Regions from separate parts of the Tardiphaga sp. OK245 genome, predicted to be linked through region 2. Evidence: riboswitches for the same ligand, from Rfam matches in the RefSeq annotation. Region 2 holds a riboswitch; the other holds the start of a gene.
What was found. Region 2 has a riboswitch for S-adenosylmethionine ahead of metX (homoserine O-acetyltransferase MetX). Riboswitches for the same ligand answer to the same signal wherever they lie in the genome.
Positions count from the first base shown of each region.

Region 1: it holds a riboswitch for S-adenosylmethionine, as region 2 does, so the genes downstream of both, BLW80_RS12080 (O-succinylhomoserine sulfhydrylase) here and metX (homoserine O-acetyltransferase MetX) in region 2, are expected to answer to the same signal.

Region 1 is NZ_FNWZ01000002.1:1,146,445-1,158,545, forward strand. Features, by position in the region: gene BLW80_RS12075 (SGNH/GDSL hydrolase family protein) at 1-540, shown strand, start outside; gene BLW80_RS12080 (O-succinylhomoserine sulfhydrylase) at 696-1,877, opposite strand; SAM riboswitch at 1,961-2,040, opposite strand; gene BLW80_RS12085 (2'-deoxycytidine 5'-triphosphate deaminase) at 2,148-3,254, shown strand; gene BLW80_RS12090 (outer membrane protein) at 3,348-4,010, opposite strand; gene BLW80_RS12095 (LysR family transcriptional regulator) at 4,240-5,133, opposite strand; gene BLW80_RS12100 (aldo/keto reductase) at 5,273-6,265, shown strand; gene BLW80_RS12105 (SDR family oxidoreductase) at 6,285-7,127, opposite strand; gene garD (galactarate dehydratase) at 7,290-8,834, shown strand; gene BLW80_RS12115 (PQQ-dependent sugar dehydrogenase) at 9,004-10,344, opposite strand; gene BLW80_RS12120 (hypothetical protein) at 10,472-11,524, shown strand; gene BLW80_RS12125 (MATE family efflux transporter) at 11,654-12,101, shown strand, end outside.
Region 2 is NZ_FNWZ01000002.1:5,085-17,185, reverse strand. Features, by position in the region: gene BLW80_RS06745 (YdcF family protein) at 1-380, shown strand, start outside; gene BLW80_RS06740 (lysophospholipid acyltransferase family protein) at 407-1,180, shown strand; gene BLW80_RS06730 (gamma-glutamylcyclotransferase) at 1,595-2,152, opposite strand; gene BLW80_RS06725 (DUF2125 domain-containing protein) at 2,280-3,470, shown strand; gene BLW80_RS06720 (prephenate/arogenate dehydrogenase family protein) at 3,597-4,535, opposite strand; gene hisC (histidinol-phosphate transaminase) at 4,537-5,640, opposite strand; gene BLW80_RS06710 (chorismate mutase) at 5,667-6,518, opposite strand; SAM riboswitch at 6,722-6,801, shown strand; gene metX (homoserine O-acetyltransferase MetX) at 6,889-8,091, shown strand; gene metW (methionine biosynthesis protein MetW) at 8,094-8,780, shown strand; gene BLW80_RS06695 (TIGR02594 family protein) at 9,122-9,766, shown strand; gene BLW80_RS06690 (MOSC domain-containing protein) at 9,773-10,546, opposite strand; gene clpB (ATP-dependent chaperone ClpB) at 10,778-12,101, shown strand, end outside.

The DNA of each region.
Region 1 (12,101 bases), 1.1 Mb from region 2:
CGTGCTTACCCGTCGGCCAATATCACCGTGCTCAACCGCGGCAAGGGCGGCGAAGATGCGCCGGAAATGATGGCGCGGCTGCAGAGCGAAGTGATCAATTCGAAGCCTGATCTCGTGATCTGGCAAGTCGGCACCAATGCGGTGCTGCGCAATCTCGATCCCGGCGAAACCAGCAAGATGGTGGAAGACGGCGTCGCCCGCATTCAGGCGGCGGGTGCCGATCTGGTGCTGGTCGATCCGCAATATTCCCCGCTGGTGAATACGCGGCCGGAAGGTACCAGCAAGATGGTCTCGCTGCTGCACAAGGTGGCCGAACTACGCAAGGTCGGCATCTTCCCGCGCTTCGAAGTGATGAAGGAATGGCACGAAGGCCAGCAGATGTCGTTCGACAGCTTCGTCATTGCCGACGGCCTGCACATGAACGACTGGGGCTATGCCTGCTTCGCGCAGTTGCTTGGCGACAACATCATCAAGTCGGTCGGCCAGGTGAAGCTCGGCATCAACGAGCCGCAGATTCAGCAGGCGCAGAAGCCGCTGTAAGTTCGAAGAGGGGCGAATGCCTCTCAGCCGTCATTGCGAGCCCGCGAAATTCGCCTTCGGCGATTTTCGCTGAGCGAAGCAATCCAGTCTTGCTTGAAAGAAAGTCTGGATTGCTTCGTCGCAAGTGCTCCTCGCAATGACGATGGAGAGATTGGCTACGCCTTCGCCAGTGCCGCCTGAAGATCCTCGATCAGATCGTCGCGATGCTCGAGGCCGGCCGAGAAGCGGATGAAGCCTTCGGTGATCCCGAGTTCGAGTCGCGCCTCCAGCGGCAGACGCTGATGCGTCGTCGTCGCCGGATGCGTGACGAGGCTCTTCGCGTCGCCGAGATTGTTGGAGATGCGGGCCACTTTCAGCTCGTTGAGGACGCGGAACGCCGCTGTCTTGCCTCCCTTTACCTCGAAGCCGATCAGCGTCGAACCCGCACGCATCTGCTTCTTCACCGTTGCCGCCTGCGGATGATCCTCGCGGCCCGGATAGATCAGCCGCGAAATCTTCGGATGCTGGGCGAGCACATCCGCGATCGCCGCCGCCGTCTGCGTCTGCCGCTCGACGCGGATCGCCAGCGTCTCCAGCCCCTTTACCAGCGTCCATGCATTGAACGGTGAGATCGAGGGGCCTGTCTGGCGCAGATAGTTATGAATATGCTCGTCGATGAAGTCCTTCGACGACAGGATGATGCCACCGAGGCAACGTCCCTGACCGTCGATGTGCTTGGTCGCCGAATACACGACGACATCGGCGCCGAGCGCCAGCGGGCTCTGCCAGAGCGGCGTCGCGAACACGTTATCGACGATCAGCCGCGCACCGCCGGCATGGGCGATGTCAGCGATGGCTGATATGTCGAGCACGTCGAGCGTGGGATTGGTCGGGCTTTCCAGGAACAGCGACTTGGTGTTCGGGCGCATCGCCTTCTGCCACTGGTCGAGGTCGAGGCCGTCGACCAGGGTGAATTCGATGCCGTAGCGCGGCAGCAGCTCTTCGATGACGTAGCGACAGGAGCCGAACAGCGCCTTGGCGGCGACGACGTGATCGCCCATGCGCAGCGGCGCGAGAATGGCGGTGGTCACGGCGGCCATGCCGGTGGCCGTCGAGCGTGCAGCCTCCGCACCTTCGAGGTCGATCATGCGGCTCTCGAACATCGACGTATTCGGATTCGAAAAGCGCGAATAGATGAAACCGGGATCTTCGCCCTTAAACCGCGCCTCGCAGGCTTCTGCGGTCTCGTAGATGAAGCCCTGCGTGAGGAAGAGGGCTTCGGACGTCTCGTTGAATTGCGAGCGCAGTGCGCCGGAATGAACGAGCCGGGTTTCGGGGCGATAGGACTTCGTAGACATGTGACCTCCAACGTACCCGCGTAACACGGGCACAAAAAAACCGGCCTGGACGGACGTCCTCAGGCCGGGATCGCATGCTGGAAGGACATGTGTCCCCGGCCTGTTTAGCGACTTATTTTACGTGGCTGCAAGCCGGCCGGCTCAAATCACCACGGGATAACGATGTGCATATTCCCGCTTGCCCTTTTCGTCAAGGCGGGGCTGAGATAACCGGTAAAGTCGCTATTTTTCAGTGTATTCTCGCTGAAGGACGACCGAAGGACGAGACCTGTGCCGTTTACGCTTGCCCCCGATGCCGATGGAATTCTGCCCGACCGCATGATTGCGGCGATGGCCGATGCCGGCCTGATCCTGCCGGAATATCCCTTCGTCGAGAGCCAGATCCAGCCTGCCAGCCTCGATCTGCGGCTTGGCTCCATCGCCTATCGCGTGCGCGCCAGCTTCCTGCCGGGGCCGAATTCGACGGTCGCCGAGCGCATCGACGAATTGAAGCTGCACGAGATCGATCTGTCCGATGGCGCGGTGCTCGAAACCAACTGCGTCTACATCGTGCCGTTGATCGAGAGCCTGGCGCTGCCGCCGAACATCTTCGCGGCTGCCAATCCGAAGAGCTCCACGGGGCGCCTCGATGTGTTCACGCGGGTGATTGCTGATGGCACCAGACGGTTCGATGTGATCGGTGCGGGCTATCACGGGCCGCTTTATGCCGAGATCAGCCCGAAGACATTTCCGGTATTGCTGCGCGAAGGCTCGCGCCTGTCGCAGGTCCGTTTCCGGGTCGGCGATGCGGTGCTCGACACCGAGGCGCTGGAAGAACTCCACGCGCAGGAGCCGCTGGTCGACAGCGACACTGCCGACCTCAACAATGGCCTCGCGCTGTCTGTCGATCTCTCCGGCGAGAATGCCTCGGGCTTCGTCGGCTACCGCGCCAAGCGTCATACCGGTGTGGTCGATATCGATCGCCGCGGTGGCTACAGCGTCAATGAATTCTGGGAGCCGATCTCGGCGCGCAAGGACGGCACGCTGATCCTCGATCCCGGCGAGTTCTACATTCTCGCCTCCAAGGAGGCGGTGCAGGTGCCGCCGGACTACGCCGCCGAGATGGTGCCATTCGATCCGCTGGTCGGCGAATTCCGCGTCCACTATGCCGGCTTCTTCGATCCGGGCTTCGGTCATGACGGCGCTGGCGGCAAAGGCTCGCGCGCGGTGCTGGAAGTGCGCTCGCGCGAAGTGCCGTTCATTCTCGAACATGGCCAGATCGTCGGCCGTCTCGTCTATGAGCGCATGCTGGATCGTCCGGATGCCCTCTACGGCCAGCGTATAGGCTCGAATTATCAGGGCCAGAGCCTGAAGCTGTCGAAGCACTTCAAAGTCTGATTGCTCACCGCTCCGAGCAAGCAAGAAAAAAGGCCCGCATTGCTGCGGGCCTAAGTTTTTTCTGGAGACGAAGTAGACGATAGATCGTCAGGCTTACTGAACGAAGCCTGCGCCGAAGTTGCCCAGGTTGAAGCGGTAGTTCAGGCCGGCCTTGATCGTGTGCTCGTCGTTCTTGAACCCGCCAACGGCGAGGGTCGGCGTGATGAAGTTGACGTTGCCGAAGTCGTAATACTGGTATTCGACCTTGCCCGACCAGTTCTGGGTGAACAGATATTCGAGACCGCCGCCAACCGTGTAGCCATCGCGGCCGCCGTCGCCGGCAAAGCCGTTGGTGAAGCGCGAGTCAGCCCAGGCGTAACCGCCCTTTACGTAAAGCAGTGCTGGACCCCAGGTGTAACCAACACGACCGGTGACCGAACCGAGGCCGCGATTGTCGAAGTTGCTGCTGGTGGAGAGGAAGCTGTAATTGGCTTCAAGACCGAACACCCAGTTCGGGGCGAACTGGTAGTCGTAACCACCCTGCACACCGCCCATGAACGTGCCGTCATTGCTGCCGCCGAGCAGGTTGTTGTCGTTGCCCGGGAACGCGCCGCCGATGTGCCCGCCGATGTAGAAACCGGTCCAGTTGTAGATCGGAGCAGCCGGAGCATAGGCCGGAGCCTTGGTGTAAGGGCGCGCAGCCAGGTCAGCAGCGGACGCCGGAGCGGCCAAAGCGACGAGGGCCAGAGCAGCGGTAGACAGTAGAAGCTTCTTCATCAGGTGTTCCTTCTCAATCCCGACGGGGGATGACGAAAGGCAACCTAGACTATTGCGCAGTGATTGCTGTCACACGCGTGCAACAGCGCCTCAAACGAAAAAGGCAGCTTTGGCGACCACGTCGCGCTTAGGACACAGCATTGCCCAAATTGATTCAGGAACTTTTCACAATGTGTGATTTCGCTTCAATCACGTTCGGATTGAGGCGCTGGAACACGACAACCGTTGATCAGCCACGGTAACGCAACGCTTCAACCAGCGCCGCGAATGCGGATGTCGGTTGTCGGCGGCTCGGATAATAAAGGTGATAACCCGAGAACGGTTGGCACCAATCGTCAAGCACTTGAACAAGCCGGCCTGAGGCAATGTGATCGCGCACGCGATCCTCCGGCAAATAGGCCAGCCCCAGTCCATTCAGCACCGCCTTGTGGCGCAGCGACATGTTGTTGAACACGATCTGGCCATCGACACGCACTTTCAAGGCGCGCCCGCGCTTCTCAAACTCCCACGCATAGAGGCCGCCCATGGTCGGCAGACGGATATTGATGCAGTCATGCGCGGTGAGGTCTTGCGGGCGTTTCGGCAGCGGTCGTTTGGCGAAATAGGACGGCGCGCCGACCACGACCATGCGAAAGTCCGGTCCGATACGGACGGCGATCATGTCTTTTGCGACCTGTTCGCCCAGGCGAACGCCCGCGTCGTAGCGTTCCGCAACGATATCGATGAGGCCGTAATCGACGACGAGTTCGGCCTTGATGTCGGGATAGCGTGGCAGCAGCTTCGCGAGGGCGGGCCAGATGATCGTCTCGGCGGAATGCTCACCGGTGGTGATGCGGATGGTGCCGGCCGGCTTCTCGCGCAGCTCCGTGACAGCCGCGAGTTCGGCGTCGATCTCTTCCAGCTTGGGGCCGATCGTCCGGATCAGGCGTTCGCCAGCCTCGGTCGGCGCGACGCTGCGGGTCGTTCGGGTCAGGAGGCGCAGTCCAAGCCGCTCCTCAAGACCGCGAATGGTGTGGCTGAGCGCGGATTGCGAGACGCCAAGCTTGGCGGCTGCGCGCGTGAAGCTCGCCTCCTTCGCGACGGCAAAGAAGGCGAGGAGGTCGTCGATTGTCTGGCGGGCCATTCATGAATCCGGCTGATAAGTGCGTGCAGATTATATCATCTAGTCTCATGGGCGCACGATCTCCAGATGTCGCTGGTCGGCGGCAAAATCCCACCAGCGCGGGAGCCGCTCATTGGCCGGATGGCACAGGAGATTTGACATGAAGACACGCATACTCGGACGCAATGGACTGGAAGTCTCGGCCATCGGGCTCGGCTGTATGGGGATGAGCTTCGGCTACGGGCCTCCGGCCGACACAACGGAAATGACCGCACTGATCCGCGCGGCGGTCGAACGCGGTGTCACCTTCTTCGATACGGCTGAAGTCTACGGTCCGTTCACCAATGAAGAACTCGTCGGCGCGGCGCTCGCGCCGCTCCGCGATCAGGTCGTCATCGCCACCAAATTCGGCTTCAAGCTCGATCCCGTGACCGGTCAGCAGGTCGGTCACGACAGCCGCCCCGCACATATTCGCGAGGTCGCCGAAGCATCGCTCACGCGCTTGAAGATCGATGCCATCGATCTGTTTTATCAACACCGCGTCGATCCCGACGTGCCGATCGAGGATGTCGCCGGCGCGGTGAAGGACCTGATCACTGAGGGCAAGGTCAAACATTTCGGCCTGTCCGAGCCGGGCGTGACGACAATTCGCCGCGCTCATGCCGTGCAGCCGATTACTGCGATCCAGAGCGAGTATTCGTTATGGACGCGCAGCCCCGAAAAGGAAGTGCTGCCGACGCTCGAAGAACTCGGGATTGGCTTTGTCCCTTACAGCCCGCTCGGCAAGGGCTTCCTCACCGGTGCCATGAACGAGAGCACAACACTCGACAGCGGCGATTTCCGCAACATCCTCCCGCGCTTCACGCCCGAAGCGCGCAAGGCAAATCAGGCCCTTGTCGATCTGCTTGGCGAGATCGCGGCACGGAAGCAGGCGACGCCCGCGCAGATCGCGCTGGCATGGCTGCTGGCCAAGAAGCCGTGGATCGTGCCGATCCCGGGCACCACGAAACTGCATCGGCTTGAGGAAAATCTCGGTGCGGCGGCTATAGAGCTGACATCAGACGATCTGCGGGACATCGACAGCGCTGCTGCAAAAATCACCGTGCAGGGCAACCGATATCCGGACAGGTTGGAAGCGATGACCGGCCGGTAGTCCGCAGGTCACTCGCTGCTTAGATCTCGCGCCGCTGCCACAGCGCCGTGAGGCCTTCGCGATAGGTCGGAAACGCGAGCTTCACGCCAAGCTCGCGTTTCAACCGTGCATTCGAGATGCGATTGTTGCTGGCATAGAAGCTGCGCGCCATCGCGCTCATCTCGGCGGTTGCGAAGTCCTGCTCGGGGGGCGGCGCGATTCCCATCAGTGCTGCGGCATAGGTGACGACGTCCTGCGGCGGCGCCGGCTCGTCGTCGCAGAGATTGAAGATGCCGGTCTGCGCGTGATCGAATGCTGCGGCGACAGATGTTGCGATGTCGTCCACATGGATGCGGTTGAACACCTGGCCCGGCTTGACGATGCGATGGGCCTTGCCGGTTTTGAGATTTTCCAGCGCATTGCGGCCGGGACCGTAGATGCCGGCGATGCGCAGGATCGTCGTGCGATCGCCGGCCACGGCGCGCCATGCGTCTTCGGCATCGATACGTGCCTTGCGTCGGCCCTCGCCGGAGACCGGGGCGGTTTCGTCGATCCAGGCGCCCTGATGATCGCCGTAAACCCCGACGCTGGAGAGATAGACGATGCGCCGGATGCCGCTGGCCGCGATCACAGAGCCGAAGGTCTGCAGCACGGGATCGCCATCTGCGCCGGGCGGGACCGAGACGAGCAGCGCATTGGCGCTCGTGAGGCGATCGGCAATGCCGGGATCGGTGACATCCGGGTTGAAGACCAGCGTCTCGATATCCCGAGCAGCCGACTTGCCGGCCGTGCGGACGGTGCCGGCAATCCCGGTGAATTGACCGCCGTGCCGGGCGATGAACCGGTTTGCGCTGTAGCCGAGCCCGAATACGAAAAGACGCACGTTCATCCCATTTCTGCATGAATTCGGGCGCGCCGGCCCATTTCTAGGTCATCATTCGGGCTGCAGAGCGCGTCGGTCAAGTGCGCGACACCGTCATCTTTTGTGCTACTGCTCTGCTACGAGACCGGCGCGAATGCCGGCAGATTTGGGAAGGACAAGGCGATGGCCACCACGCTGGCAGCAGACGCATATGCGCCGCGCTACATCAAACTGAATGCGCGCGACAACGTCGCCATCATCGTCAATGATTTCGGCCTGCCCGCGGGCACCATGATGACCGGCGGCCTGGAGCTGCGTAACTTCGTGCCGCAGGGGCACAAGGTGGCGCTGGAAGATATCGCAAAGGATGCGCCGATCATCCGCTACGGCGAGATCATCGGCTATGCACTGGATATGATTTCGGCCGGCGAATGGGTCGAGGAGGCGCGCATCCATATGCCCGATGCGCCGGATCTCGACAGCCTTGAGATTGCCAATGCGGTTCCGCAACCGCAGCCGCCGCTGAACGATTACACATTCGAAGGTTTTCGCAATCGCGACGGCTCCGTCGGCGTGAAGAACATTCTCGCCATCAGCACGTCGGTGCAATGCGTCGCCGGCACGCTGGAATTTGCGCTGAAGCGCATCAAGGCGGAATTGCTGCCGCGTTATCCCAATGTCGATGACGTTGTCGCTGTCACCCATGGCTATGGATGTGGCGTCGCCATCAATGCGCCGGATGCCTATATTCCGATCCGCACACTGCAGAACATCGCGCGCAATCCCAATTTTGGCGGCGAGGTGATGGTGGTCGGCCTCGGCTGCGAGAAGTTGGCACCGGAGCGTTTGCTGCCGAAGGACGATCCCGGCAGCATGATGCGCCTTCAGGATGAGGGCAATCACAGCTTTGGCGACATGGTGGATACGATCATCACCATGGCCGAGGCGCGGCTGAAAATCCTGAACCAGCGCAAGCGTGAGACCTGCCCGGCCTCCGACCTCGTGATTGGTCTGCAATGCGGCGGCAGCGACGCATTTTCCGGCGTGACCGCCAATCCGGCCCTCGGCTTCGCGAGCGATTTGCTGGTGCGCGCCGGCGCAACGGTGATGTTCTCCGAAGTCACCGAGGTGCGTGACGCCATCGAATTGTTGACGCGCCGTGCGGTCAACGAGGATGTCGGCCGCGCGCTGATACGCGAGATGGATTGGTACGATTCCTATCTGGCGCGCGGCGGCGCCGATCGCAGCGCCAATACGACGCCCGGAAACAAGAAGGGTGGTCTTGCCAATATCGTCGAGAAGTCATTGGGCTCCATCGTCAAGTCCGGTTCGAGCGCAATCAGCGGCGTGATTGGCCCCGGCGAACGCGCGACGACGAAGGGATTGCTGTTCGCGGCAACGCCGGCAAGCGATTTCGTCTGCGGTACGCTGCAGCTTGCCGCCGGCATGCAGATGCAGATCTTCACCACGGGGCGCGGCACGCCCTATGGGCTGGCGCAGGCGCCGGTCATCAAGGTCTCGACGCGGACTGAACTGGCGAAACGCTGGTCGGACCTGATCGATTTCGACGCCGGCCGCATTGCGTCAGGCGAGATGACCATCGAGGAGGCCGGCTGGGAGCTGTTTCAGCTGATCCTCGACGTTGCCAGCGGCCGCAAGCAGGTTTGGGCGGACAAATGGGGCTTGCACAACGATCTCGTGCTGTTCAACCCCGCACCGGTGACGTGAAGAATTTCAAGTCGGATAGGCGAAGTAATAAAAACTCGTCATGCCCGGCCTCGTGCCTGGCATCCACGTCTCGGCCATAAACTCAGGAAGACGTGGATGGCCGGGACATCAAGTGAAGCCCTCGCTTCGCGCTGCCCGGCCATGACTGAGCTTTGTCAGGTCTCTGGTATCACTTCAACGCTGCCGCCTTCGCGCCCGATGGCGTCACGCGCCAGATCGTATTGCCAACATCGTCGGCCACCAGCAATGCGCCCTTGCTGTCGATGCGGACGCCGACCGGACGCCCCTGCGCTTCACCACTGTCATTGAGGAAACCGGTGAGCACGTCCTGGGGCTTGCCCGAGGGCTTGCCGTCGGTGAAGGGCACGAAGATCACCTTGTAGCCGCTTTGCGGTCGCCTGTTCCAAGACCCGTGCTGGCCGATGAAAGCGCCGTTCTTCATGTTGGCGGGGAAGAGATCGCCGGTGTTGAAGGTCAGCCCGAGTGATGCGGTATGCGCACCGAGCGCGTAATCCGGCGCGATGGCTTTGGCCACCATGTCAGGGCGCGGCGGCTGCACGCGGACATCGACATGCTGGCCGTAATAGCTGTAGGGCCAGCCATAGAAGCCGCCATCCTTCACCGAGGTCATGTAATCTGGCACAAGGTCGCTGCCGATCTCGTCGCGCTCGTTGACGGTGACCCAGAGCGCGCCGCTTTGCGGCTGCCACGACGGGCCGTTGGGGTTGCGCAGGCCGGATGCGAAGACGCGTGAGGCGCCGGTCGCGCGGTCGATCTCGATCACCGCGGCGCGGTCTTTCTCGGCCTCCATGCCGTTCTCACCGACATTGCTGTTGGAGCCGACGGTTGCATAGAGTTTCGTGCCGTCGGGACTCGCCGTGAGATCCTTGGTCCAGTGGTGATTGATCGGGCCGCCGGGCAGGTCAGCCACCTTCACGGCAGGCGTTGTGATCCTGGTATCATTGGTCCTGTAGGGAAACTTCACCACGGCATCGGCATTGGCGACGAAGAATTCGTCGCCAACCAGCACCATGCCGAAGGGTGAGTTGAGCCCTTCGAGAAATGCTGTCCTGGTCTCGGCGACGCCGTCGCCGTCCGCGTCGCGCAGCAGCGAAACGCGATTTGCCGTCGGTGTGCCCGCGCCGGCATGGCCCATCACCAGTTTCATGACCCAGCCCTTGATGCCCTTGCCATCTTCCGGCTTCGGCGGCGCATTGCTTTCTGCCACCAGCACGTCGCCATTGGGCAACACATAGACCGTACGTGGATGATCGAGCCCGCGCGCAAAAGCGCTGACCGTCATGCCGTCCGCAGCCTTCGGCTTGGCACCCTCTGGCCAGCCGACCGCCTTGGAGACATTGACTGTTGGAATAAGCGACTTGTTGGGCTCGACAAGCTTCGGCGACGGTCCGAAATCCTCGCCTGATGCGATGGTGGATTGTTCGTTGCATCCGGCCAGTGGCAGCGCCAGGGCGACGAGACAGGCGGAAAGCAGGAATTTCTGGCGCATGGAATGTCCTTGTGGCTGAGAACATAAAATGCGCGCGATGCAGGAACGTTCGGCCTCCCTGCATGAATTTCATGTGAAGCCGGAGTGATGCACGGCTATGGTCCTCCCAACAAACAGGGAAGAAACGATGACCGGACCGACAAATACGAGCGACGAAGCCACCTGGACGCGCTGGCGTAGCGTCGCCGATCTTTATCACGCCTATTTCACCGGCCTGATTCTGAGCACGGTCACGCGCCGCGGCACGGCAGACGCCGCCGAGTTCATGTTTCGGATCTTCCGCCGGCAGCAGCAGGAGCGCTTTCTGCCGGGACTCGTGAAGCTCGGTCTGTCCGGCCTGCCGCCCGCGGTCGCTGCGGCCCAGTATCACTATCTCTCGAACTGGATCGGCGGCGTGTCGGTCGAGTACATGTATGAGAGCGACCGCAAGGCCTGGATCCGCTATCCGCCGCCGCGCTGGATCTGGCGCGGCACGGCAATCTGCGGTGTGCCCGGCGAAGTCTCGCGCGCGATGCTGCGTGGCTGGCACGCCAATAATGGCGTTTCGCTTGGTAATCCCCGCATGGGCTTCGTCTGCACCAAGCAGAGTGTCGATGGCCAGGACGGGCTCGAAGGCTATTACTGCGAATACGACCACGATCTCGATATCGATCAGCGTCTGGTGTTCGCGCGCCATCTGGAAGCGCCGTTGTTCGATCCCGCCAAGGCACCCGCGCTGCCGGTGGATAGCTGGCCGAAAGCCCGGCTGGAAAAGGCCTATCGCAACTACGCCATGGAATATGTACGGACCGCAGCGCCTGTAGCGGTTCAACTGTTCGGCCCGGTTGATGCCGGCTATTTGCTGCATTTGACCGGCAAGCTGATCGGCATGCAGTATTTCGACGAGGTCTCCGCAGGCTTCGGCTTGCAGCGCGGCGACGCCAGGGCCTTCGCGGAATTCCTCGGCGTTCTGTTCGCAGCGCAGGACGACATCGTGGAGATCAGCAAGTCCGAGGGCCAGTTCGAGATCCGGCAGCAGAGCTGGAAATTGATGGACGGCGTCGCCGACAACAATGCCGCCTGCGCGAGGGCCTTGCAGGGGTTGGTCGAGGGCCTCGCCGCCGGATGCGGTCGCAATATACCCATCGCGATGACGCCGGCACGAGGTGGTGCGCTCCCGTTCATCTGGTCGGTCGGCTAGCGCCTCGCTCCCTTGATACTGCAGTGCAAATCGAACATCCCCCATGCGTGTGTCGCGCATGGCATTGTCCGCGATCGGTGCTAGGAACGAGGTGTCCGGCAGGCAAGACCGGAAGCTCAGGGAGAATGCATGTCCGACGCTGTCGTCGCCGAACCCCGATTGGTCGATGCCGACAAGCAGCCGCTTCCGAGCCTGAAGGCTCCGGCCAAAAACCCCCTGCTGGATCATCCCATTCTGCCGACCATCCTGCGGCTGGCCTGGCCCAATGTCGTCGCGCTGACGGCAGGCGCCGTCGTCGTTATTTTCGAGACCACCTATGTCGGCCGGCTCGGCACCGAAGCCTTGGCGGCGATGGCGCTGGTGTTTCCCTTCGTGATGCTGACCATGACCATGTCCGGCGGCGCCATGGGCGGTGGCGTGTCCTCGGCCATCGCGCGCGCGCTCGGCGCCGGCGACCGCGCGCGCGCCGATACGCTGGCGGGCCATGCGCTGCTGATCGCCATCTGCTTCGGCCTCACCTTCACGGTCGGCATGCTGACCTTCGGCTCTATGCTGCTGCAACTGCTTGGTGGCCGCG
Region 2 (12,101 bases):
GCGTCGATCTCGATCGCTCCGCCGTCAACACCCGCAGCAACGCGGTGGAGACCAAACGCTGGGTCCATGAGCGCGGCTTCAAGTCGCTGATCGTGGTGACCTCGAATTATCACATGCCGCGCGCGATCGTCGAAATGTCACATGAGATGCCGGATATCGAGCTGATCCCGTTCTCGGTGATTGGCGACAAATGGCGTGACGAGCCGTGGTGGACCAGTGGCCCGACGCTGCGGTTGCTGCTATCGGAATATGTCAAATATCTCGCGGCCGAAGCGCGGGTGCGGCTGGCGAATATCGGTATTGATCTGATGCCGGATTCCGGCAGCGACCAGCAGAGCGACGCGCCGCAGCGCCGGCCGGCCACGGCGTCTGCGAATTGAACTGCAATTGAGCTGATCGGAACACCATGACTTCGATATTCGTGCGTTCGTTGATCTACAACGTGCTGTTCTATGTGCTGCTGGTGTTCTGGATACTGGTGGCGATTCCAACCTTCGTGATGCCGCCTCGCGCCTTCATGGCGATCGCGAAGGCGTGGGCGACCAGCAGCATCTGGCTGATGCGTATCGTCTGCAACACCAGGGTCGATTATCGCGGACTCGAGAAAATTCCGGCGGGGCCGCTGGTGGTGGCCTCGAAACATCAATCGATGTGGGAGACCTTCGCGCTGATGCCGTTCTTCGACCGGCCGCTGTTCATCTACAAGCGCGAGCTCGGGCAGATTCCGTTCTTTGGCTGGTATCTGAAGAAGTCGAAAATGATCGGCGTCGATCGCGATGGCGGTGCGCGTTCGCTCATCGATATGGCCAAGCGCGCCACCGAGGAAATCCAGCTCGGCCGTCAGCTCATTATCTTTCCCGAAGGCACGCGTCGGCCTGTCGAGGCACCACCGGATTACAAACCCGGTGTCGCGCAGATCTACGCCAAATCCGGCGCGCCGTGTCTGCCGGTGGCGCTGAATTCCGGCCTCTTCTGGCCGCGCCGCACCTTCCTGCGCTATCCCGGCACGCTGGTGGTGGAGTTTCTCGATCCGTTGCCGGCCGGCCTGCCACGCAAGGAATTCATCGCGGCGATCAGCACGTCGATCGAGGCCGCCACCGATCGTATCGTTGCCGAGGCGCGCGCGGAGCAGGCGCAAATTTTTGGGCGCGTGCCGAATGTGGCGGTGAAGGAAGGGTAAAGGCGTCTATTCTTGGTGTTCAGTTTTCGTGATGGCGCGCTTCTCCTTTTCTTCGAGGTCGCTGAGCTGGTTCGAAGGATTCCATAGCAGGGGGCGAGCCGTCCCAGATGACCACCACTGCATTCCCTTCTCGATCCATGCAGTGCGCAATTCTCTATGGCGTTCGAGGCGCCTGATCCAATCTCCGCTCATTACATCATCGTAGCCGAAGTGGGTGCCGCATGAGCAGCAGATCTCGTGAGAACCACCCCCCTCCGCGTTATGTGGTTCTTCTTCTAAATCGGGGTAGCCACAAACAGGGCAGGTAAAAGGCATTGGTCGCGTTCCGGTTAGCTGGCATGAAGCATAATGCTGAGCGTGAGGTCAGTGAAAGGGCCGGCCCAAGATCATGCTTCGTTACATCCGGACTGCAAATCACTCGTGCAGCATGGCTGCGAGCTGATGCAGCTGTGCATCGCGAAAACCTTCGGCCTCGATGGCCTTCACGGTCGACAGCACGTAATCGCGGTTCAGCCCGGAACGACCGTGGCCCTGCCGCACGAAGTGCAATTGCTCGCTGAGGCTCAGGCGCCCTGCATATTGCACATGACCGCGGTCGACCACATAGGCCAGCGCGCTGACGCGGGTACGCTCGACGTCATCGAGCCAGACGGAGCGCATGACCTCGCGATAGACATGGGTGGTCTGCTCGCGCTCCCTGAGATAGGCGATGGTGTCGTGGCGCAGCTTGGCCGCCACGCGAAAGGCAATGCCACGGCAGGCGCCGCCGCGGTCCAGGCCGAGCACGAGTCCGGGCTTTTCCGGCGTGCCGCGGTGGTCGAAGGAATAGACGCAGAGCGCCCGATGTTCGCCGATCAGCCGGGCTGGGACCTGTTCGATGAACTCGAAGCCTGGCCGCCACATCAGCGAGCCATAGCCGAACACCCAGAGATCGCTGTCGGAATCGGGCTCGGCGGTGATTTTCGCGGTCATCCTGCCGACCTAGCAGAAACCTTGGGCCCGGGCGATCTTGATTTCCTGCAATGTGGCCCTGCGACGACAGGATAACCCCATGAAAGGGATCGCCGATTTGACAAAATCATGCGATCTACGTCCCGCCATGTCCGAATATGCACAGCCCACCCAGCGCCGCCTCTGGCCGATTTTCATCCTGCCCGTCCTCATCGTCGTCCTTGCGGCGGCGTGGAGCGGCTTCTGGTTCTATGCCGCGTCCAAGGTCGACGAAAACGTCGATATCTGGCGCGCCCGCGAGGCCGCGGCTGGCCGCGTCTATGATTGCGCCAACCGTTCGGTCTCCGGCTTCCCGTTCCGGCTCGAAGTCCGCTGCAGCGGTGTCAGCGTTTCGCTGACCTCGCAAACGGCCACCCAGAATGCGACGCAGGTGCCGATCACCGCGAAGCTCGGCGAGATCGTCGTGGTTGCGCAGATCTACACGCCGCGGCTCCTGGTCGCCGAATTCACCGCGCCGGCCGTCCTGTCCGATCGCGGCCAGCCGGCAATGGTGATGAACTGGGGCTCCGCGCGCAGCAGCATCACCGGTCTGCCCGGTACGCCTGACAGCGCCGACATTGTGTTCGACGACGTGTCGCTCGACCGTTTCGCCGGCTCGGTGCAGGCGCCGACCGCACGTGCCAAACAGGTCGAATTGCATGGCCGCACGGCAGCGAACTCCACGCCGGACAAGCCGGTGATCGAGACGGCCCTGCAGATCAGGAGCGGCAGCATTGCCGATGTTCATCCGATCCTCGCCGCGCCCTTCGATGCGGATATCCGCGCATTGCTCAGCGGACTCAAGGATGTCGCGCCCAAGCCCTGGCCGCAGCGTTTCCGCGAGCTTCAGGCTGCAGGTGGACGCGTCGAGATCGTGCAGTCGCGCGTCCAGCAGGGGGAGATCATCTCGCTGGCGACGGGCTCGCTCGGTCTGACCGCCGCGGGCAATCTCGACGGCGAATTGCAGATGACCGTGGCGGGGCTGGACAAGGCTATCGCCGCCCTCGGCATCGACAAGTTGCTGGAGATGGGCGTGCCTCAGGAGGCGCTGGACCGCATTGCGCCCGGCGTGAAGTCGCAGGACGTCAACAACATCCTCGGTGCGCTGGATCGCGCGATCCCCGGTCTCGGCAATGTCGTGCGCAAGAATGCCGGCAGCGGCCTTGCCGCCGGCGTCAATTCGATCGGGACTGCGGCTGTCTTGGAAGGCAAAGCGGCGCGGTCGTTCCCGCTGAAATTTGTCGATGGCGCGGTGTTCCTCGGGCCGCTGCGCGTGGCGCAGATCCCGCCGCTGTTTTAGGCGTGAGGTTCGCCGGCCTCTCCACGTCATTGCGAGGAGCGAAGCGACGCGGCAATCCAGAAGCCGCAAAGCAAGTAAGGCTGGATTGCTTCGCTTCGCTCGCAATGACGGCTGTTGGTCCTGCGATCAATCCTTCTTCGTCAGCGCCTGATGCTTGCGCCCGAAGTCCGGTGCCGCTTCATCCTGACCGATACTCACGATGCCGCGGCGGATCGCGCGGGTGCGGGTGAAGTGCTCGAACAGCGCATCGCCGTCATCGCGGCGGATCGCACGGGTCAGTTTCGACAGGTCTTCCTGGAAGGTGCCGAGCATTTCCAGCACCGCGTCCTTGTTGGCGAGAAACACGTCGCGCCACATGGTCGGGTCTGATGCTGCGATACGGGTGAAATCGCGGAAACCGCCCGCGGAGAACTTCAGCACTTCCGAACGAGTCACGTCTTCGAGCTCGTCGGCCGTGCCTACGATTGTATAAGCGATCAGATGCGGCAGATGGCTGGTGACCGCGAGCACCAGATCGTGATGCGCGGCCTGCATGATCTCGACATTGGCGCCGAGCGCAGCCCAGAAGCCGGTGAGCTTCTCGACGGCCGCGGGATCCGCGCCCTCAGGCGGCGTCAAAATGCACCAGCGATTGCTGAACAGTTCGGCGAAGCCGGAATCCGGACCGGAGTTTTCCGTGCCGGCGACCGGATGCGCGGGAATGAAGTGGATATTGTCCGGCAGATATTCCGACATCGCGCGCAGCACGGAGGCTTTCACCGAACCGACGTCGGACACGATCGCGCCGGGTGCGAGATGCGCCGCGATGCTTTTCGCCACGTCGCCCGCCACGCCGACGGGCACGCAGGCGATGACCAGATCGGCAACCTTGACGGCGCTGGCATTGTCGTCGGCGATGCGGTCGGCGAGCTTGATTTCCACGGCGCGTGCACGCACGGCCGCCGAATTGTCGGTGGCAACGAGTTCACCGGCAAGGCCGAGCTGCTGGATGCCGCGCGCCAGCGACGAGCCGATCAGGCCAAGCCCGATCAGCGCGATACGTTTGAAGGGCGGCGTGGCGCTCACGTCATTGCCCCGAATTCGATGCCATGAATTCACGCAGCGTCTCGATCACCAGCCTGTTGGCTTCCTCGGTGCCGATGGTCATGCGCAGCGAGTTCGGCAGGCCGTAATTGGTCACGGCGCGCAGCACCAGCCCGCGCCTGGTCAGGAACGCATCGGCATCCGCTGCGGTCTTGCCGGTCGCCGGAAAATGCATCAGCAAGAAATTGGCCACGCTTGGCGTCACCTCGATGCCGAGCTTGGTAATTTCCTCGGTCAGGATGCCGATCCACTTGGCGGTGTATGTGCGCGACATCTCGACATGGCCGGTGTCCTCGATCGCCCCCACCGCGGCCATCATCGCCGGCGCCGAGACGTTGAACGGCCCACGAATCCGGTTCATCGCATCGACGATGTGCGCAGGGCCGAACATCCAGCCGATCCGCAAGGCGGCCAGGCCGTGCACCTTCGAGAAGGTGTAGGTGGCGACGGTATTCTCGGTGGTCTTCGCCAGCTCCAGGCCGTTGTCGTAGTCGCCCTTGGTCACGTAGTCCCAGTATGCGGCGTCGAGCACCAGCAGCACGTGCTCCGGCAGGCCGGCGCGCAGGCGCTTGATCTCGGAGGACGGCAGATAAGTGCCAGTCGGGTTGTTCGGGTTCGCCAGCCACACCAGCTTGGTGCGCGGCGTGACGCAGTTCAGGATCGCGTCGACGTTGCAGGTGAAGTTGGTTTCCGGAGCGACCACATTGGTGGCGCCGTTCGCCTGCGTGGCGATCGGGTAGACCAGGAAGCCGTGCGCGGTCGAAATCGCCTCGTCGCCGGGGCCGAGATAGACATGCGCAATCAGGTTGAGAATTTCGTCGGAGCCGGCGCCGCAGATGATCTGCGCGGGATCGAGGCCGAAGCGGTGGCCGAGCGCCTCGCGCAGCACCTTCGACGTGCCTTCCGGATAATCCTCGAGATGCGCGACAGCGGTGGCGAAGGCGTCCTTGGCGCGCGCCGACGGACCGAACGGGGTCTCGTTGGCCGACAGCTTGTAGGTCTTGCGGCCGGGCTCCACCACCGGGCTCTTGCCAGGGGTGTAGGGCGCGATATCGAGAATGCCGGGCTTCGGCACAGGACGGGACATCTTCAACTCCAGAACGTCAGATTGGCTTACGAACGCGGTGCGTCGCTGGCGGCCACGGTATAGCGGGTTGCGTGGCTGCCGACGAGAGCCGTGGAGCGCACCGAGGCGCCGGCTTCGATCAGCGCCGACTTGATCTTGTCGAGGCTGGAGGCTCTCGTGATCGAGATCAGCAGCGCCGCGCCGTCAAAGGCGGTATCCGGCACGGCGACGATTTCGGCCAGCGGCGACAGCGCACGCGCGGTCTCGGCATTCCAGCCGGACACCCGCACGCTCCACATCTCGACCTCGGTCACCATGGCGCTGTCGGCAACGCGCGACACCACGAACACCGGCAATGCGGCCGGATGGTCGGCGCGTTCGATGAACGGCAGGCGTGCGATGATCTTCGGCGCGCCCTGGGCTTCCAGTGGAATCCACCATGGCGTGCGGCTGGATGTGGCCGAGACCAGCGCGAGATCACCCTTGGACTTGGCCACGGCCTCGACCGCTGCGGCGGCGCTGAAATGCGCGACGTAAGGCACCGTGAAGCCGAAGTGAAAGCGCGCGGAATCCCGCATCGCGCTCTCGCCGAGCGACAGATCCGCATGCACCGAGAACGGCGCCTGAACATAAGTGAAAGTCGAGATGATCACCCGCCAGATGCTCTCGACGGTGTCGATCGGCAGGATGCCGCGATGGCGCTGCACCAGACGGCGCATCATGTCGGCCTCGCGCGCCGGCCGGAAGGCCGAGCCGACCTCCTGGGTCTGCTTCACCGAAATCAGCCGGTCGATGATGTCGCCGCGCTGCATCAACAGGGCGTGAACCTGCGCGTCGATGCTGTCGATCTCTTTGCGCAGTTCATCCAGCGAGGGCGGGGCGGGTGGTAATTTCGACATGTTCAAAACCTTCGGGACGGGAGGCGTGATAGGTCCCGTCGAGCTTGCCGGGCCGGCTCCGGGGAGCCGGCGGGCACGGCCATTGATTAGGTAAGACGGTGCCGGAAAGCAAAGAAAACATGGAAGATTTGGCCGCAGGGCAGTTGGGCAATTTGACCGGGGTATGCCCATATTGACGGCAGGCGGGTGTGGGACTAGTTTCTGGTCTCTTCCGTGGTCATTTGAGCCGGCCGGCTTGCAGCCACGTTAAACAACTCGCTAAACAGGCCGGGGACAGTTTGATCCCGGCCGAGCTATTTGTTCAGGCCGGGTTTTTTATGGCCTGATTCCGGTTTTGGTTTGAGAACCTCCTGAGGAGGCCGGTATCAAGATGGTAAATGTCGAACTGGTGAAGAGTCCGGTTGTCCGCCCCGATGAGCGTGGACATGAAGCCGATCACCCGACCTCGCTGGTCGCGGGTTTTGGCATGGATCAGCCGCTGCGGCTTGATTGCGGCGTCGACCTCGCCCCGTTCCAGATCGCCTATCAGACCTACGGAACGCTCAACGCCGACAAATCCAATGCGATCCTGGTCTGCCACGCTTTGACCGGTGACCAGCACGTCGCCAATATCAATCCGATCACCGGCAAGCCCGGCTGGTGGCAGACACTGGTCGGCCCCGGCAAGGCGCTCGACACCGAACGCTACTTCATCATCTGTTCGAATGTGCTCGGCGGTTGCATGGGCTCGACTGGTCCGGCCTCGACCAATCCCGCCACCGGCAAGATCTGGGGACTGGATTTTCCGGTCATCACCATTCCCGACATGGTGCGTGCGCAGGCGATGCTGATCGACAGTCTCGGTATCGGTCAGTTGTTTTGCGTGGTCGGCGGTTCCATGGGCGGCATGCAGACGCTGCAATGGACCGCGGCCTATCCGGAGCGCGTGTTCTCCGCGCTGGCGGTCGCCTGCAGCACGCGGCACTCGGCGCAGAATATCGCCTTCCACGAATTGGGGCGTCAGGCCGTGATGGCCGATCCCGATTGGCGCGGCGGGCGCTATTTCGAGGAAGGCACGCATCCGCATCGCGGCCTCGGCGTTGCGCGGATGGCCGCGCATATCACCTATCTGTCGGATGCCGCTCTGCACCGCAAGTTCGGCCGCCGCATGCAGGACAGGGAGTTGCCGACATTCTCCTTCGATGCGGATTTTCAGGTCGAGAGCTATCTGCGCTATCAGGGCTCGTCCTTCGTCGAGCGCTTCGATGCCAACTCCTATCTCTATCTGACGCGTGCGATGGACTATTTCGATATCGCAGCTGACCACAACGGCAAGCTTGCGGAAGCGTTTCGCGATACGCAGACGCGCTTCTGCCTGATGTCGTTCACATCAGACTGGCTGTTCCCGACGGCGGAATCGCGCGACGTCGTGCATGCGCTGAACGCCGGCGGCGTCCGCGTGTCCTTTGCGGAGATCGAGACCGACAAGGGCCATGATGCCTTCCTGCTCGACGTGCCCGAGTTTCTCGATATCGCCGATGCATTCCTGAACTCCGCAGCCTCCGTGCGCGGCCTGCCTGTTACGGGGACATAGAGATGGCGTTTCCACAACAGACCTTGCCGCTGAATGCTGCGGTGGCGACGCCGGCGCCGCGCGGTACGCAGGACTATCGCGGCGATCACCTCCTGGTCGCGGAGATGATCAAGCCGGGCTCGAAGGTGCTCGACGTGGGCTGCGGCGATGGCGATCTGCTGCAGCTGCTGGAGAGCCGCGGCATCGACGGCCGCGGCATCGAATTGTCGCGCGAGGGCGTCAACCGCTGTGTCGGCAAAGGCCTCGCAGTGGTGCAGGGCGATGCCGATACGGACTTGATCAACTATCCCGACGATGCGTTCGACTACGTGATCCTGTCGCAGACGCTGCAGGCGACGCGGCAGCCGCGGGTGGTGCTGGAAAATCTGCTGCGCATCGGCCGCAGCGCGATCGTGTCGTTTCCGAATTTCGGCTTCTGGAAAATGCGCGTGCAGTTGCTTGTCGGCGGCCGCATGCCACGTACGGAGAATCTGCCGGCGACGTGGTACGACACGCCGAACATTCACTTCTGTACCATCAAGGACTTCGTGCAGCTGTGCGACGAGATCAACGTGAAGATGGAGCGCGCCGTTGCGCTCGATCTCTATGGCCGTCCGCTGCGTCTCAATGCGCCGTGGTGGTTCTGGAACATGTTCGGGGAGCAGGGCGTTTTCCTGCTGAGCCGTGCGAGCAAATCACAGCAGCCCTGATCGCGTGTAAATTTCTGCCTGATGGAAGCAAAAATACCGCATTCCATGCGGCTTTTCACGCCGTGTGTCGGCCTGCGATACACGCCAAAGATGTGCTTAAAAGCTAATTTGAATAGGTAATATAAGCGCGCATTCGATCGAATGGGTGGCTGCTATGTCTATACGTATGGCGTCCGTTGAAGTTGAAGCGGTTCACTCCGATGTCGCCGTTAAAAAATCGTCACTTGAACCGTTCTAGGTCTTGTTATCGCCATACCAACTTCGTTACCACGCCCGTCCCGATTGTTGGCCCGCGTATTTGGGTCGATGGGGTTCGGGGGTGTTAAGAGGAAAAATTCGGTATGGTTCAGTTCTTTGCGTATCGCCGTGCACTTCGCATCTCGGCTCTTGCGGTGTGTTCGGCGGCAGTTCTCGCGTCAGTCTCTCCCGCGTCGGCACGTCCTCATCACGGCGCTTCGCGTCATTCGCACCACGTCGGCAAGTACACACACAGCACGCGTCATCACGTCCGGCATCGCGCGCGGTATGCACGGCGCAGTGCCCGAGTCGAACAGCAGGCGCCTTCGTTCGGCGACTCCACAAATTTCAATAACGCCAATGCAAGCATGAACCAGCCATCCGGCGGCTTCGGCGGTTCGGGTATCGTTGACGCAGCGCGCAGCTTCATCGGCCGCGGCAATCCGACGGCGCGCGGTCGCTTGTGGTGCGCAGCGTTCATGAACCTCGTATTGAAGCGCACCGGCCATCAAGGCACCGGGTCTGATATGGCGCGCTCGTTCTCGAGCTATGGCCAGCGCATCTCAGGTCCGCAGGTCGGCGCCATCGCCGTGATGTCGCGCGGTCGTCGCGGCGGTCATGTCGGCGTCGTCTCGGGCGTCGATGCCAAGGGCAACCCGATCATCGTCTCCGGCAATCACGGCAACCGCGTCGCCGAGTCGGTGTATTCGCGTGGTCGCGTTTACGCCTACGTGATGCCGACGAGCTGAGCTCGTCTATTCTTCGACGACGATCTTGTCGCCGGCGGTGATCATGCCGCCGGTGATGACCTCAGCGTAAATTCCGCAATCGGCATGACCATAGGTCTGCAGCAGCGTTTTCGGAATCGTCAGATCCCGCGCGGCCGTATCCGGATCCACATTGGTCGCTGCACAGCGGACGATGCGCATCACCACCTTGAGCCGGGTGCTGCCGATCGCGAGCGTCCGGTCGATCAAGTCGAATTCATGCCAGGCCGGCCAGCCCGCCACATGCAGGTTGCCGCGAAAGCGGAGCGGATGCACCGTCTGCCCGACGGCCTTTTCGAGATCTTTGACGCTGGCTAGGTTGATGATCGACACCACCTTGCGCGGCACGTCCGAAAAGCTATGGCCGTCCGCGAACAGCACCTTGGGTGGTCCGCGCAGTTCATCGGCAAAATTTGCAGCGAAGAACGCTTCGATCTCTGCACGTCCATCGGCCGTCTGCAGATCGGCTCGCGCTGCCTCCACATTGTTCTGCCGGATCGTCAGCGTGTGGCTGGCGTCGTCGTAGTGGCTGCGCAGCGCCGCCAGGCGTTCGTTGCGCATCAGCATCAGAAACTGGGTCTTGGGAAAATATTGCGGTGCTGCCGGGTCGAACCCGATCGGGCCGTTCTCGATGGCAAAGCGCCGGTCGGCCGGCAGGGTCTGGCCGGGCTTCAGCGTGACTTCTTCCAGAGACTCGGGCGTCAGGCCCTTCACGGGATAGCGGTAGAGGCTGGCAACGCTGGCGTAAGACTGTTCTGGCATGGTTCCGGTCTTAAGAGATTTGGGCCCGCGGCGCCATCGCCTGGCCGATTGGAATTTTATGCGGACCCCTTCCGTTTCGGGAACTGGCTGCCCACATTTGCATCAAGCTGGTTTTGACGCCAGCGACGACCGCAGCCGGTTGACCACCATCAATGCGGCCTGCGGATACCCAATGAAGATGCCCCATCCGTGCTTTCGAGGCGGACAGGGCAGGCCGAGGGACAACACACAATGAATATTGAGAAATACACCGAACGGGTGCGCGGCTTCATCCAGTCGGCGCAGTCACTGGCCGTGCGCGAGGGCCATCAGCAATTCTCGCCGCTGCACATTCTGAAAGTTCTGCTGGACGACAGCGAAGGGCTGGCCGGCGGCCTGATCGATCGTGCCGGCGGCAACTCCCGCGCCATCCTGAAGGCGACGGAAACCGAGCTGGGCAAGATGCCCAAGGTCTCGGGCGCAGGGGCCGGGCAGGTCTATCTGGCGCCGGCGACCGCGCGCGCTTTCGATGCCGCCGAAAAGGCCGCCGAAAAGGCTGGCGACAGTTTCGTCACCGTGGAGCGGCTGCTGCTTGCGCTGGCGCTCGACAAGGACTCCGAAGCCGGCAGTCTGCTGAACAAGGGCGGTGTCACGCCGCAAAATCTCAACGCGGCGATCAATGCGCTGCGCAAGGGCCGCACGGCGGATTCCGCCACGGCCGAAAACGCCTATGACGCGTTGAAGAAATATGCCCGTGACCTGACCCAGGCCGCGCGCGATGGCAAACTCGACCCGGTGATCGGCCGCGACGAGGAAATCCGCCGCACGATTCAGGTATTGTCGCGGCGAACCAAGAACAATCCCGTGCTGATCGGCGAACCCGGCGTCGGCAAGACCGCCATCGTCGAAGGTCTCGCGCTGCGCATTCTCAATGGCGACGTGCCGGAGAGCCTGAAGGACAAGAGCCTGCTGTCGCTCGATCTCGGTGCGCTCATCGCGGGCGCGAAATATCGCGGCGAGTTCGAGGAGCGGCTGAAGGCGGTGCTCGGCGAGGTGACCTCGGCCGAGGGCGGCATCATCCTGTTCATCGACGAAATGCATCAGCTGATCGGCGCCGGCAAGGGCGATGGCGCGATGGATGCGTCCAACCTGCTGAAGCCTGCGCTCGCCCGCGGCGAATTGCATTGCATCGGCGCCACCACGCTCGACGAATATCGCAAGCACGTCGAGAAGGACGCTGCGCTGGCGCGGCGCTTCCAGCCGATCTTCGTGGCCGAGCCGACGGTGGAAGACACCGTCTCGATCCTGCGCGGCCTCAAGGACAAATACGAACAGCATCACGGCGTCCGCATCACGGATAGCGCGCTGGTCGCTGCCGTAACGCTGTCGAACCGTTACATCACCGATCGCTTCTTGCCGGATAAAGCCATCGACCTGATGGACGAGGCTTCGGCGCGATTGAAGATGCAGGTCGATTCCAAGCCCGAAGAACTCGATTCGATGGACCGCGAGATCATCCGGCTCAAGATCGAGCAGGAGGCGCTTGGCAAGGAAACCGATGCAGGCTCGAAGAGCA